DNA from 2 places in the Anabaena sp. UHCC 0253 genome. Region 2 is predicted to be linked to the other one. Evidence: predicted binding sites of a transcription regulator. Region 2 holds the regulator's gene; the other holds the start of a gene.

Region 1 (7,362 bases), on a different contig from region 2:
AATCAACAAAAAAACAGCCGCCCCCTTGCGGAAGCGGCCATTATTCAAACTAGGAAAAGATTAGATTTTAGTAATCGAAATCTCCGCCACCCATACCAGCACCAGCAGCAGGAGCGCCATCTTTAGGTTCTGGCTTGTCAACAATGATACATTCGGTTGTCAACACCATACCAGCAATAGAAGCAGCGTTTTGCAAAGCAGAACGAGTTACCTTAGCGGGGTCAACAATACCAGCTTCCAACATATCAACGAATTCGTTGGTAGAAGCATTGAAACCAATGTTGAAATCCTTCTCTTTCACTCTTTCAGCAATTACAGCGCCGTTTTGACCAGCGTTTTCGGCAATTCTCTTCAGAGGAGCAGGTAAAGCCCGAACGACGATTAAAGCACCAGTCAACTCTTCATCTTTGAGGTTGCTTTGCGCCCAAACTTCCAATTGAGGAGCGAGGTGAGCCAAGGTTGTACCACCACCGGGAACAATACCTTCTTCAACAGCAGCCTTGGTAGCGTTGATAGCATCTTCCAAACGCAGCTTCTTGTCCTTCATTTCGGTTTCGGTAGCTGCACCAACTTTAACGACAGCTACACCACCGGACAATTTAGCCAAACGCTCTTGGAGCTTTTCTTTGTCGTAGGAAGATTCGGTTTCTTCCATTTGACGACGGATTTGTTCGCAACGAGCTTTCACACCAGCTTCATTACCTTCAGCCACAATGGTGGTGCTGTCTTTGGTGATGGTGATGCGACGAGCTTTACCAAGACTTTCTAGCTTGGTGGTATCTAGTTTCAAACCAGCATCTTCGGTGATCATTTGACCACCGGTGAGAACTGCGATATCTTCTAGCATGGATTTACGGCGATCGCCAAAACCAGGAGCTTTCACAGCAGCCACGTTGAGGACACCGCGTAAACGGTTAACTACCAAAGTAGCCAAAGCTTCTTTTTCGATGTCTTCAGCAATGATTACCAAAGGACGACCGGAACGAGCTACTTGCTCAAGTACAGGAACTAAATCTTGGACTAAAGCAATTTTCTTGTCGGTTAACAAGATGTAAGGCTCATCAAAAACTGTTTCCATCCGCTCTGCATCAGTAGCAAAGTAAGGAGAGATATAGCCTTTATCAAAGCGCATCCCTTCGGTGATTTCCAATTCGGTGGTCATAGACTTCCCTTCTTCTAGGGAAATTACGCCTTCTTTGCCCACCTTGTCCATAGCTTGAGCAATCATGCTACCGACTTCTTCATCGTTACCAGCAGAAATTGCTGCAACTTGAGCGATCGCCTTAGAATCTTCTACAGGACGAGCGTGTTCAGCAATTTTTTCTACTAAAAACGCAGCAGCTTTATCAATACCACGCTTCAATAAAATTGCATTTGCGCCAGCAGCAACGTTCCGCAAGCCTTCTTTAACAATGGCGTGAGCCAAAACAGTAGCTGTGGTTGTACCATCACCCGCAGCGTCATTAGTTTTAGAAGCAGCTTGACGAATTAGAGCTACACCTGTATTTTCGATGTGGTCTTCTAATTCAATTTCTTTAGCGATGGTGACACCATCATTAACAATTTGTGGTGCGCCGAATTTCTTCTCTAGAACTACGTTACGACCTTTAGGACCAAGGGTAACAGCTACAGCTTCAGCCAGAATATCAATACCACGCTCTAGAGCGCGACGGGCGTTTTCGTTGTAAATAATGCGCTTTGCCATATTAAGTCTAAATCCCGGTAATAAATTAAATTTCTCTGAAAATTGGTTAGTGGTGAAGAGGTAATTCGGAAAACTCTTTACCTATCACCCTTCCCCAATTAGCTGACGATCGCTAAAATGTCTTTTTCAGAAAGTAGTACATATTCTTCTGTACCCAATTTGATATCAGTGCCAGCGTACTTGGAGTACAGCACCTTATCGCCAATGTTAATGTCCATGGTTTGACGAGTACCGTCATCATTCCGCTTGCCAGGTCCAACAGCAGCGATTTCGCCAACTTGGGGTTTTTCCTGAGCATTATCGGGCAAATACAAACCGCCGGCGGTCTTTTCTTGGGGGGCGCTTACTTTTATGAAAACGCGATCGCCCAAAGGTTTAACTGTGGAAACGCTTAGAGATACAGCTGCCATACAAAATTTCTTGCTTTCTTAGCACTCTCGACTCATGAGTGCTAATTTAGCTTCATATCGAACCTAATAGCAATCATGGCTTGTGTACGGGTTTCCGAACTTAGGTCAGGGTGGCGATACTTAAGTGCAAATATCCAATTATTTTAGTTGTCAGGGTCTGTTGCGTAAGTAATGAATATTTTGATATGGACAACTTTATTTGCAAAGTTGGGAAATTGTTATAGAACTGTAATCAGGGATCTACTCAATGAGTAACAGCACAGTGATCCACAAACAGTCGTCTTATCCCTAAAACTACTACAGGGAAAAGGGAACAGGACGTAATTAACAATTACCAATCTGTTGCAAATTAGCTAGTCTAGAACTTAGGAATGCTGTAAACAAAGGCGGGAGCGCGCGATCAACCCATCAGTTACCATACAGTCATTCCCTTAGCATCTTCACAAACCCAGCCAAAAACTTGCGTGTTTGTTGTTCTAGAACGATAATGGTAGTTTACCTAGATGGGGTCTGGTATCGCCAAAAACCCAGAAGTCATTAGAGTAGGTCATCCAAGACCAGTAACCTGGCAATTAGTATGGTGAAAAAATCTGCATTTTTAACCCATTACTAAGCCAAAAACTTCCCCGGTTGATTTTGAACCTCTGATAGAGGCCTCACATCCGAAGGATAAGTAAAGCAGAAGTAAGCCAATGAAAGCGCGGGTGAGTTTTGAGCTAGGGTCATCTTGAGAAAATACCGACTTGTAAATCACAAGAATGATAATTTAATCAGGGTTTTTTAGCCTGCACCTTTCAAAGGGATATATAATAGCGCATTATAAAGACTACTGCTATACGTATCCTTACTAGACTTTTTCCATCCACTCATGAATCTGTTGAAAGTGACTAGCACTTTTAATACTTCGGGGCGGTAAAAGTAAGTTAAGTGGGAAAAAAGACAACATCTCCAGTCATCCACCATACAGGATAACTATATCAATACCTTAATGGATCGAAGCGCGACAAGTGCCACTGTTATGAAAGAACCCAGCATGAAAGACCACAAACGACTTCTACTTATTGATGATGACCCTAACCTCATCTTGCTGGTGAAGGATTACTTAGAGTTCCGCGGCTACGAAGTCATCACGGCTGAAAATGGAAGAGAAGCTCTGGATATTTTAGAACATGAAGTTCCAGACATGATCATCTGTGACGTGATGATGCCGGAAATGGACGGATACACTTTTGTGGAACAAGTGCGACAAAATGAACGCACTAGTTGGATTCCAGTCCTCTTCCTGTCAGCTAAGGGTCAGAGTGCCGACCGCGTTAAGGGTCTAAATAAAGGTGCTGACGTATACATGGTCAAGCCCTTTGAACCTGAAGAACTCGTAGCACAAGTAGAATCTTCACTGAAGCAAACTGTTCGTTGGAAAGAACACCAAACTAAAGGCGGCGATAACGGTTCTCGCATCCAAGTTCCTTTCGATGTCCAGTTAACCCCAACCGAACTGAAAGTAGTACAGTTTGTAGCCAGGGGTTTAGCGAACCGAGAAATCGCTGAAGAATTAAATGTTAGTCAGCGTACCGTTGAAAGCCATGTGTCCAATATGTTGGGCAAAACCAATCTCCACAACCGGACTGAATTAGCACGGTGGGCGATTGAAAATCAAATGGCCTAGATAGGTGATAGGTGACAGGTGACAGGTGACAGGTGACAGTGAAGATCAAGATTGATATTCTTTTTCTCCTACTCCCTGCCCCCTGCTCCCTGCTCCTATTCAATTCACCTGTTTTGTAGGAATTTCCACAATAAATTCTGTTCCTGCTTCAGGATGAGATAAAACTTTGATATCACCATGATGCCTTTCAATAATTTGATAGCTAATTGCTAAACCTAATCCCGTTCCCTTATTTACTGGTTTAGTGGTGAAAAAAGGATCAAATATTTTACTTTGTATTTCTGGACTGATGCCGGGTCCATTATCTTTGATTGTAATTCTTACTTGCTGAGAATCAGTTATTTCTGTTTTAATCAGAATTTGTTTATGGGTTTGTTGATTTTGCTCTAACAATGCGTCTATAGCATTGCTAATAATATTCATAAATACCTGGTTTAATTGGGCAGGGTAACATTCAACTAAAGGTAAATCACAAAAATCTTTAACCACCTCAATTCCTAGCTTGAGACGATTATTTAAAATCACTAATGTACTATCAATACCTTCATGAAGATTAACGGCTTTTTTATCAGCTTGATCAAGTCTAGAAAAGTTTCGTAAAGATAGAATAATTTCCCGGATACGTTCAGTCCCGATTCTCATTGAAGAGAGAATTTTTGGTAAATCTTGACTAATAAAATCTAGATTAATTTCTGATATATATTCTTTAATAGCTGAAGTCTCTGATGGATATTCTTTTTGATAAAGTTGCACCAAATTTAATAGAGATTCATTATAATTATCTAAATGAACAAAATTGCCATAAATAAAATTAATAGGGTTATTAATTTCGTGGGCTAAACCAGCTACCATTCTCCCCAAGCTAGACATTTTTTCAGTTTGGATCAACTGAACTTGTGTATTTTGGAGTTCGCGCACAGTCTGCTCTAATTTTTTTGATTGTAATTGAGAAGTAGCATTAGCGGCTGATAAAGCTTTTATATTATTATAAGCTTTAGAGTGGTAACGAATACGGGCAATTAATTCTACTACATTTGGCAATTTAATTAGATAATCATTTGCTCCTGCTGTAAAAGCATCTGCTTTCAACTGTGGCTCTTCCTTGCTGGAGAGCATGACAATGGGAATATTACGAGTGGCTGGATGACAACGAAACCAACGTAATAACATCAACCCATCAATATCTGGCATAATCATATCTAGAAGGATGACAGTAGGCGCAATAGATATGGCTTTTTGGATAGCTTGAGCAGGATCATTTACATAGTGGAAGGCAATATCTGATTCCTGAGAGAGTAACCTGCAAACAGCTTCACCAATAATTAACTGATCATCAACTAATAAAACTGTGACTATATCTGTATTTATATGTACTGTAGATGGGGTTTGATCATCTGGGGTTAATAATGAACTTAGTGGCAATGGAGCTTTTGATATGGCCGTATGTGTTGATATCATTTGGCCTCTCCTTATAATAGTTATAGTTTTGAGGATATCAAAGTAAGGGATTATTTTTACTTTGTCTACAATGAGAATAACATTATGTAATCAGGAAAACATATTTAGTTCGTAATTCGTAAACAAAAGAAACCGGCTTACTTTCCATAGATACCAAGGTTTAGGGGGGGTTAAGCAATATCAGTAATTACGAGTAGTTCATGATGAACAAAATATATTTTTCAGTAAATTTACTAAATTGGTAATTAGGAAAACTTTCGCTTCAACTTTGGAATTAGCAGTTTATATGAGTATAGGCTGCATTTTTTAGCGTAGAGATTTAATTAATAAGACATGAGCCATAGCGAATATGATATTTTTAGAATAATACTCAATATGAGCGTATGAGTACCAGACAAGTTTTGATTGCGACCTAGAAAATTACTACTACGCTGTATAATAAAAAACTAAACCTAAAAGTCGCAACGCTAATTATGACATTTCAAATAACTCCACAAAATACCCAAAATAAATCAGATTTGTTAGAATATTTTAGAGAATTAGGACATGAAAAACTGTCTTATCTTAGAACAGAAATTGGTAATATAAATTATAAAAAGATAGCCCAAAAGATAAATGAGGCAGTAAATAAAAGTAAACAAGATTTTTTAGAGACAATTATTGCAACTGCCAATAGAAATGATTGGAATGATAAAGATAAGGTTTCTTCCCTTCTTTTAAGCATATATTGCGCTCAAGTGGTAATGCTTGATTTACGTCATGAAGTGTGGCCTTATGAATATATGGCATTTTCTCGACGAATTGGTGAGCTTTGGGAAGATTTTGTTAGGTTACCATTTTTGCACCCAATAGCAGAAGCAGAATTAATTCGCTTTGTACCACCACTTTTTTCTGAAGTTAGAAAAAACTTAAAAAGAGATATTGAAAAATATATTCACAATTTACCAATTTCTCAAGAACAAAAAAACGAACTTATCACTTATTATGAAAAAGCATGGTTGTTGGTTGACTCTGGTGAAATCAGTCTTCAATTAGATTTTCATGCTATTATTAGCGGTAAACGATTCAATATAGACTTTAAAAGTGGCTTTGGCTCAAATGAGAAAGGAAATACAAATCGACTGCTTATGGTAGCAACTATTTATTGTAATTTAGAGGATGAATATAAAAATGTTTTACTTGTTCGTGCTAAAGAAGATTTAAATAACAATTACTTTAGAATTTTAAAAAATTCTCATGTCTGGGATGCTTACTGTGGTGATGAAGCTTATCAAAAAATTAGTGATTTTACAGGCTTTAATATCCAACATTGGATAAGTTCAAATATTGACTGGCAAAATGACTTATTAAATTCAACAGTAAGCGATTTTCATAAATCTAACTTAATGGGATATTTACAATGGTAGTAGACACAAAAGATAGAGATAAATATCAAACATATTTTACATCAGATCAAGCTTTATCTTCATATATGGCTTCACTATTAAAATTGGAAATAAATGATAGATTACTTGAACCCTGTGCAGGAGAAGGACATCTTTTAGACGCAGCATTGAATATCAATAAAAATATCTCATCTCTTGCTTATGAACTACATCCTGAACACGCAAAATATCTCAAATTAAAGTTTAGTTCATCTCAGAATGTAGAAATACGAGAACGTGATACAATTTTTTGTTCAGATTTAGACCTTTGCGAATCTTTCGGACAGAAATTTACAAAGATTTTGGGAAATCCTCCCTATGGAGGTTGGCAAGAATACGAGCGTCGTACTGATTTAAAAAGAAAATATCCCGGCTTTTATATTCGAGAGACATATACTGTTTTTCTGCTTCGTTGTCTTAAATTACTTGCTCAAAAAGGACGATTAGTATTTATTATTCCTGACACTTTTTTATATCTTCATAGTCATACTCCTCTCAGACGTTATATTCTAGAAGAGTTTACAATTGAAAGTATAGATGTATTTCGTTCATCTCTCTTTCCAGGAATTTCATTCGGTTATGCAGGTCTTTGTATTATTTGTATAAGTTCTGAGAAGCCACTATCTAGTCATTCTTTCTTTGTAAGACTTGTGGATTCCCTTGGGGATTTAAAAGTATTGACAAACACCCCAGCTAACT
Region 2 (6,879 bases):
ATCAAAGAACGGTATTGACGAGGTGCAACTTCAAAGACTGGATATGTTTCTTCCCCAACTTTCACCGTAGGATTACTAGTTTTTTCTTGGTTATCTGACTCAATTATTACCGAAATAGTATCTCCCAGTTGAGGATTTTTAGGTATGATCTGCACCTCTAAAGCCTCTGCTGGTAAGCCTAAAGCAATGGGAACAGCGGCAATTATTCCTATGAACATTTTAGCACTGTTGATCATCCCAACAGACGGCCATTGATGTAGCGGATTAATAGCGTTAGTTATGGTCATCATAAGCTTTTAAAGAAATCTTTTGCTGCTGTTAATCAACAGACCAGTTTATGGCAAGAAGTGTTTCCTGTCAGCATGGAAGTCTATCTCACCCAAACCAGATTAACCAGAAGGGTAGTGCTAAAAATAATCCCACGAAAGTCAAAGCAATGCTACTTGATAACAAGTTCCGATCTAAATCATAAACTTCCGCTAAAATCAGTACCGAAAGCCCGGTGGGTGTGCCTGACATTAGTACCAATACTAAACGCTGTTCCCCAATTATACCAAAGTAAGTTGCAGCTAATCCTACCAGTAAAGGTACAATCACAACTTTAAGAACACTGGCAATTAAAGCAATATCCAAATTTTTATATTCTTTTATTGTTCCTAGTCGCAAACCAACCAGCAATAAAGCTAAGGCAATTACTACCCAAACAGCTTGTTCTAAACCCGACTCAATCACCGCAGGTAATTCCACAAACTGAGTATTTAAGCCAATGAAAAATGTCCACAAACTGGGAACAGTGGCTATATCTCGTAATTGTATCCACCAATGATTTTCGGTTTCTCTCTTGCCAAAATAACTGGCAATTAAGACGGCAATTCCATAAGTACCAAAAACGTTATTTGTAACGCTGAATAATACTGCCCAATCAGTATTTTCCGGGCTGGTTAGCACTTGTGTCAGTGTCAATCCCACAAACCCTGTATTTCCTAAAATTGCTGCCAAAATAAAACTGCCTAAAGTCGCTTTTTGCGAAGAGTCTGATATGTCTAGACTTTCTGGTTCTGGCTTGGTTTTAGCACTCATGAACCATTGCCACAACCACCAAATTAATAATGCTAAAGTCAGACTCAATAGGACAATCCCTACTCCTATTCCCGGTATTAATCCACCAATAGAAGAATTAGTATGACGCGCTAATACTAGCAGTTGTAGTGGCACGCCCACCCAGTATAGTGACTGACCTAGTAATGTAGCTAAATTATCAGAGGTGAACCGAGAGAAGAATAATCCTAACCCTATCCAGATAAATAGAGGAGTGTAGGCTTGAAATAGGGTTTCAATCATGTTAAAAACTTTTGCAGGAGTTAATGTATAATAATTATAAGAATTAAAAGACGATTACCTACAATCCACGTTAAGATTGTACTTGTCTATAAACTTGTTAATCAGGGTAATTATGAAATTTTTGCTGAGAATTGCCGGTTTTGGGTTGCTGATTCTAGGAATCTACTTGGTGGGGCAAAATATCTTTTTTACCACCAACGTTTATCCTTACTGGTGGCGGGGAATTTCTGCTGATATTTCGGTGTTATCACTGACATTAGGTGTACTCATGCTGGTTTTCTTCCCCAGAAGTATGAAAAATCTGGGATTGATTGCTGTCTTTGTTGGTATTATTGCGGTATTTATTAGTAGTCGCGCTATTCTCAGTCCTACAAGTTTATGGCAATTTTTCCTATCATTAATTTGTATTGCTTCTGGCTATAAAATGTTCACAACTGGATATTTACCTTTTTAATTTTCTATATCTACAGGTGGACGTACACACAAATATATCAAAGCTCCAAATAAAGGAATTGTAAATAGCCAAAATAACGGATTATCTTTCCAACCCCGTCGCGTCATATCATCTCCTAACAATGTGGGAAATAATAAACTCAAGATGACACAATCTAAACTCATGACATGAATAAATCGGCTATTTTGCCATTGTTGGACGAAATTATCCCAGTCTCCTTGCAAACTGGATATGAATAAAATCGTCGCAGCTAAAGTTAATAAAATTCCCAAGATACGAGAATCTAGGATTTTGAGAAATAAATTTTTTTCACCAACAAATTTTTGATTAGATTCTCTTAAAGCCAAATATGGTAAAAGTGCAAATGCACCTAAAGCAAATGAAGCACTAGCAAAAGGCCAAGCGGGAATTTTTTGACCTCTCCCATCAAAAAAAACTACCGCACTATATACAAAAGGCCAGATTCCCATGATATTAAATAACGATATAATCAGGGGATTAATTCCTTGCCAATTTGCTGTAGACAAATTTTTGATTAATTCAAAAGTTTCAGGTTGTTGGGGAGGAGCAAATAAAAAGGCATAGGAAACAAATCCCAGCCATAATAGACCAAAAGTGATTTTTCTCATCATGAATTTAGCTAAATGCTTCTGAGAGGTAATCTGCTGCTGCTGCGACTACAGCGATCGCACTCTCATAGTTTAACCGAGTTGGACCCAAAACCCCCACACTTCCCACTGGCACAGAACCCCGACGATAAACAGCAGAAATCAAAGTACAAGTACGAATAGGTTCAAGAGGATTTTCTGTACCAATCCGTACAGTTACTTTAGACTTATTCTGATCATCCATTTCTGCTTCTTCACAAATTAAATGCCACAGTTGGTCTTGTTCCTCTTCCAACAATTGCATAATTGTCTGTACCTGCTGTACCTGAGAAAACTCTGGCTGTCGTAAAACCTCTCCTATTCCCCGCACCATGATTTGTGTCGTTGTCGGTGCAAGGGCGCGATGAGTCAATTCTACCAAAGAACTTTTCAAGAATTCTCCATAACTTTGAAACTCTTGATCCAATTCAGTCCAGTCAAGATAACCTAATTCTAATAAACTCTGTCCTCGTAGGTGACTATTCAAGAAGTTAGAAACAATCTGCAATTGATGATCAATTACCTCTGATTCAGGTTTACTGTCTGAATTCGGTGTAAATAAATCCATCACCTTAGAATGTGTCTCGTAACTATCCGTCACCACAATCAACATAATCCGTCCTGTTTCAATTTGGATTAATTGCAAATGTCTTAATTTTGCTGTTGTGGCTTGCGGCATAGTAATCAAGGTAATACAACCGCTTAATGTTGCTAAAATTTGAGCAGCACCTTGTAATAAAGCCTCTAAACTCCAATCTTCCCAATGCAGACGTTGTTGTAATGCTACTTCTACCTCTTTAGCTAAAGTCTCTGAAGGTGTAATTAGTTGATCAACATAAATACGATAACCCGAATCAGAAGGAACTCTCCCCGCAGAAGTATGTGGTTGATAAAGTAACCCGGATTTTTCCAAAGCCCCCATCACATTGCGAATAGTAGCAGAGCTAATACCTAAATCAAACCCATCAATTAGAGCTTTAGAACCTACAGGTTCGGCTGTCGCAATATAATGGCGTACAGTTGCCCAAAGTATATTTTGTTGGCGATTAGTCAGGTGGACTTGCATAAGTGATTTTTTTTACTGAAGGCAAATCTTAATCAAAAGCTGAAAAACCCTGTGGTTTTCACTACAAAATTCCAAAAAAGAATTAATTATTAATTAATGTAAGATAGCAAATTATATACTTATATTGTATTAACTAAACACAAAATTTACCTTCAGATGATATTTGCTGTATTCTTTATTACTCCTTGGCTGAAAACAAAAAAGCGGACTAATTTCTAGCTTTTTCCGTATTATCGCATAGTTTACCAATATAAGCTGTAATTCTAGCTACAAAATTTTATTCTCTATTCGTCAAGCTGCTGACTATTAATTAACAATTGATAATTGACAATTAATGATTATCTCTCCATATTTTCCTATATCTTTACTCTGGAAAAAAAGAGATTTTAACCCAAATTAACCAATTATCAATTGTCAATTATTCATTTTTCTCTAATATTGCGGCACTGAAGGGTCAACTAAGATAGAGTAAGCAGAAATACCTCCCGTAATATTTTTGACATCTGTAAATCCCTGAGTAACTAACCACTGACACATCTGAGCAGAGCGGATGCCATGATGACAGAGAACAAAAGTTTCTGCATGGGGATCAAAGCGAGTCGGAACTTGCTCACTCCATTGCTCATATTCACTCAAAGGCAGATTGACAAAACCATCTATTTGTGATATTGCAATTTCCTGGGGTTCACGCACATCTATTAACTGAATTTTTTCTTGATCACTAGCAAGACGTTTTGCTAGTTCTTCAACGCTAATTTGAGAAAAGGGTTGGCTAAATGATGTATCTGTCATGCAGTTTTTCTAAAAAATCCTATACTATTCATGTTGGCAGAAAAGATGGAAAATAATATAAATATAAATAATGTGAACAGTCAACACTCAGAAGAAAAAAGGATTAGAGTTGGTTTCCTTGTAGCTGGTGTCATCACGCTGCTACTGATTGGACTGGCTGGAGTTTATTGGTTTTCGGGAAAAAGTCCAACTAGTCTTATGGTTCGGAACTCTCAACCTGGTGCAGCTATATTTGTCTCCAAGTCGTCTCCAGCAATGGTGTCACTGTTGGTAAATCCCGATGCTTTACAGTCGCTAGTACCGAAAGGAGAATTTTCTCAACTGAAAACAAGTCTATTGGCAAAAAGTAATATAGATTATCAAGATGATCTTAAACCTTGGTTGAGTAATGAAATTACTTTAGCTGTAACTACCAGAGATATAGACCGTGATCCAGAAAATGGGCTACAAACAGGGTATTTAATGGCACTAGCAACCAATAACTCACAAGAAAGTCGTGAGTTTATGGAGTTGTTATTTTCTCAACGGGCTTTATCTGGGACTAGTTTAAGCATTGAAAGATACAAAGGTGTCAAGGTTATTGATGATTACCAAGAAGATTTACCAGCAGAAAAAATCCAAAATAGTTTAGCTGGTGCAGTTGTTAATAATTTTGTTTTATTTGCTAATCATCCCAAGGTAATCAAAGAAGCAATTAATAACTTACAAGCACCGGATCTAAATTTGCTGAGTTCTCTAGAATATCAAAAAGCTACTCAACAAATTCCCAAAAGTTCTGTAGCTGTGGCTTTCCTAAATTTACCTGAAGTTGGGAAGTGGCAAGGTTTAGAATTGGCAGAATCAACTTATCATAGCCAAATTCTATCTTTAGTATTAGATCCCCAAGGTTTGTTGGCTGAAAGTACATTTTTAACAACTGCGGACGTTGTACCTCCATCTTTACCGCTATCTAAACCTGTGGGGGCATTACAGTATATTCCAGAATCAACAGCTTTGGCGATCGCTGGCACAAATTTGAGTAATTTAGGTAATAGTGATTTAGCTAAACTTTGGAAACAAGGAACAGCAACTATTTATGGTGCTAGTGAAGATGCTGTTTCTCGATTAATCCAACCTGTGGTCAAGATCCAGGAAAATTTGGGTTTAAACTTGAGTCAGGATATTTTCAGTTGGGTATTGGGAGAATATGCGATCGCTTTATTACCTAATTCAGAAACTGTTATTCCTGATTGGGTATTTGTGGTAGAAAAAACGCCGCAGTTAGCAGCAGGTATAGCCAGTTTAGATCAGATTGCCAGTACCAATGGTTTTAATGTTAGTTCTTTGAATTTAGATGGAATTCAGGTTTCAGCTTGGACAGAATTAACAGCAACTGCTGAAAATGATACATCTATTAATGTGGAAACAAAAGTTAGGGGAGTACATACAACATTAGATAATTATGAGGTTTTCACTGCTAATTTAAAAACCCTAACCGCGGTTTTAAATCAAAAGGAAAAATCCTTACTAGAAAATCCCCAATTTCATACAGGTATGGCTGTAATTCCCCAACCAAATCAAGGGTATATTTATCTCGATTGGGAAAAGAGTCAAGATATTCTCAAAAGTCAATTACCTTGGCTGAAATTTGTGGAAATTTTTGGTAAACCAGTTTTTGATAATTTGCGATCGCTGACAATCAGCAGTTATAGCAGTGAACCAGGAACACTTAAAGGGGGCGTATTCTGGCAATTTAATTAATCATTTTTGTCAGTAGTGGCGAAGTATTCGGACGATAAATTATCGGTTTTTTCCAAAGTAGGGGCGAAGCATTCGGGCGATAAATTATCGGTTTTTTCCCAGTAGGGGCGAAGCATTCGGGCGACAAATTCTCGGGTTTTTCCCAAGTTTCTTTTCCGAATGCTTCGCCCTTACATTGAATGCTTCGCCCTTACGACTCCTGACTTCTGCTGTATCAAAGTTTAAATTTTTAATTTGCCAACACTTCTTTAACTAAAGCTGCTAATTTATCGGCACTGTCGGGGACGGCGATCGCTTTTGCCCTCTCTCCCATTTTCGCTAATTCTATTGGAGACTGCAACAAATTCAAAACCTCAGTTTGCAATATTTCCGTTGTCAACTCCGACTGTTTAAATGTCAAAGCTGCACCAGCCTTAGTAAACACATCTGCATTGTAAGATTGATGATCTTCGGCTGCAAAGGGATAGGGAATCAAAATAGCTGGAGTCCCACACACCGCCAATTCTGTTAAACTGCCAGCACCAGAACGACTGATAGCTAAATTAGCCCGTTTTAATAACGCTGCCATATTGTCGTAAAAAGGTAAGGCGATATATTGAGGATGTTGAAGACTGTTGATATCTGGATCGTTATCACCCGTTAAATGGACTATGTATGCACCTGCTTGAAACCAAGCCGCCGCTGACTGACGTACTAACTGATTTATCGCTACAGCCCCTTGACTACCACCGAAAACTAAAATTAGGGGAACATGATCAGGAATAGGCAAGTCTAGGGGGCTATCAATTGAGTTATCTAGGAATTGCGATCGCACGGGAGTACCGACACAGACGATTTTA

The links. Region 2 encodes HrcA, which represses chaperone genes, less so after heat shock. Its sites were predicted from a motif close to TTAGCACTCNNGANTCNNGAGTGCTAA; they were not measured.
Region 1: the regulator HrcA is predicted to act here: its motif matches at 2,134-2,160, upstream of groES (co-chaperone GroES).

Annotation. Positions count from the first base shown of each region.
Region 1 is NZ_VILD01000008.1:194,125-201,486, reverse strand. It holds gene groL (chaperonin GroEL) at 68-1,705, opposite strand; gene groES (co-chaperone GroES) at 1,804-2,115, opposite strand; gene FJR38_RS20970 (response regulator transcription factor) at 3,104-3,781, shown strand; gene FJR38_RS20965 (ATP-binding protein) at 3,881-5,239, opposite strand; gene FJR38_RS20960 (hypothetical protein) at 5,713-6,645, shown strand; gene FJR38_RS20955 (Eco57I restriction-modification methylase domain-containing protein) at 6,639-7,362, shown strand, end outside.
Region 2 is NZ_VILD01000005.1:252,696-259,574, reverse strand. It holds gene FJR38_RS29175 (M23 family metallopeptidase) at 1-236, opposite strand, end outside; gene FJR38_RS15420 (AEC family transporter) at 376-1,341, opposite strand; gene FJR38_RS15415 (hypothetical protein) at 1,454-1,795, shown strand; gene FJR38_RS15410 (DUF2834 domain-containing protein) at 1,792-2,427, opposite strand; gene hrcA (heat-inducible transcriptional repressor HrcA) at 2,432-3,508, opposite strand; gene FJR38_RS15400 (rhodanese-like domain-containing protein) at 3,941-4,300, opposite strand; gene FJR38_RS15395 (DUF3352 domain-containing protein) at 4,331-6,040, shown strand; partial or broken gene FJR38_RS15390 (glycosyltransferase) at 6,270-6,879, opposite strand, start outside.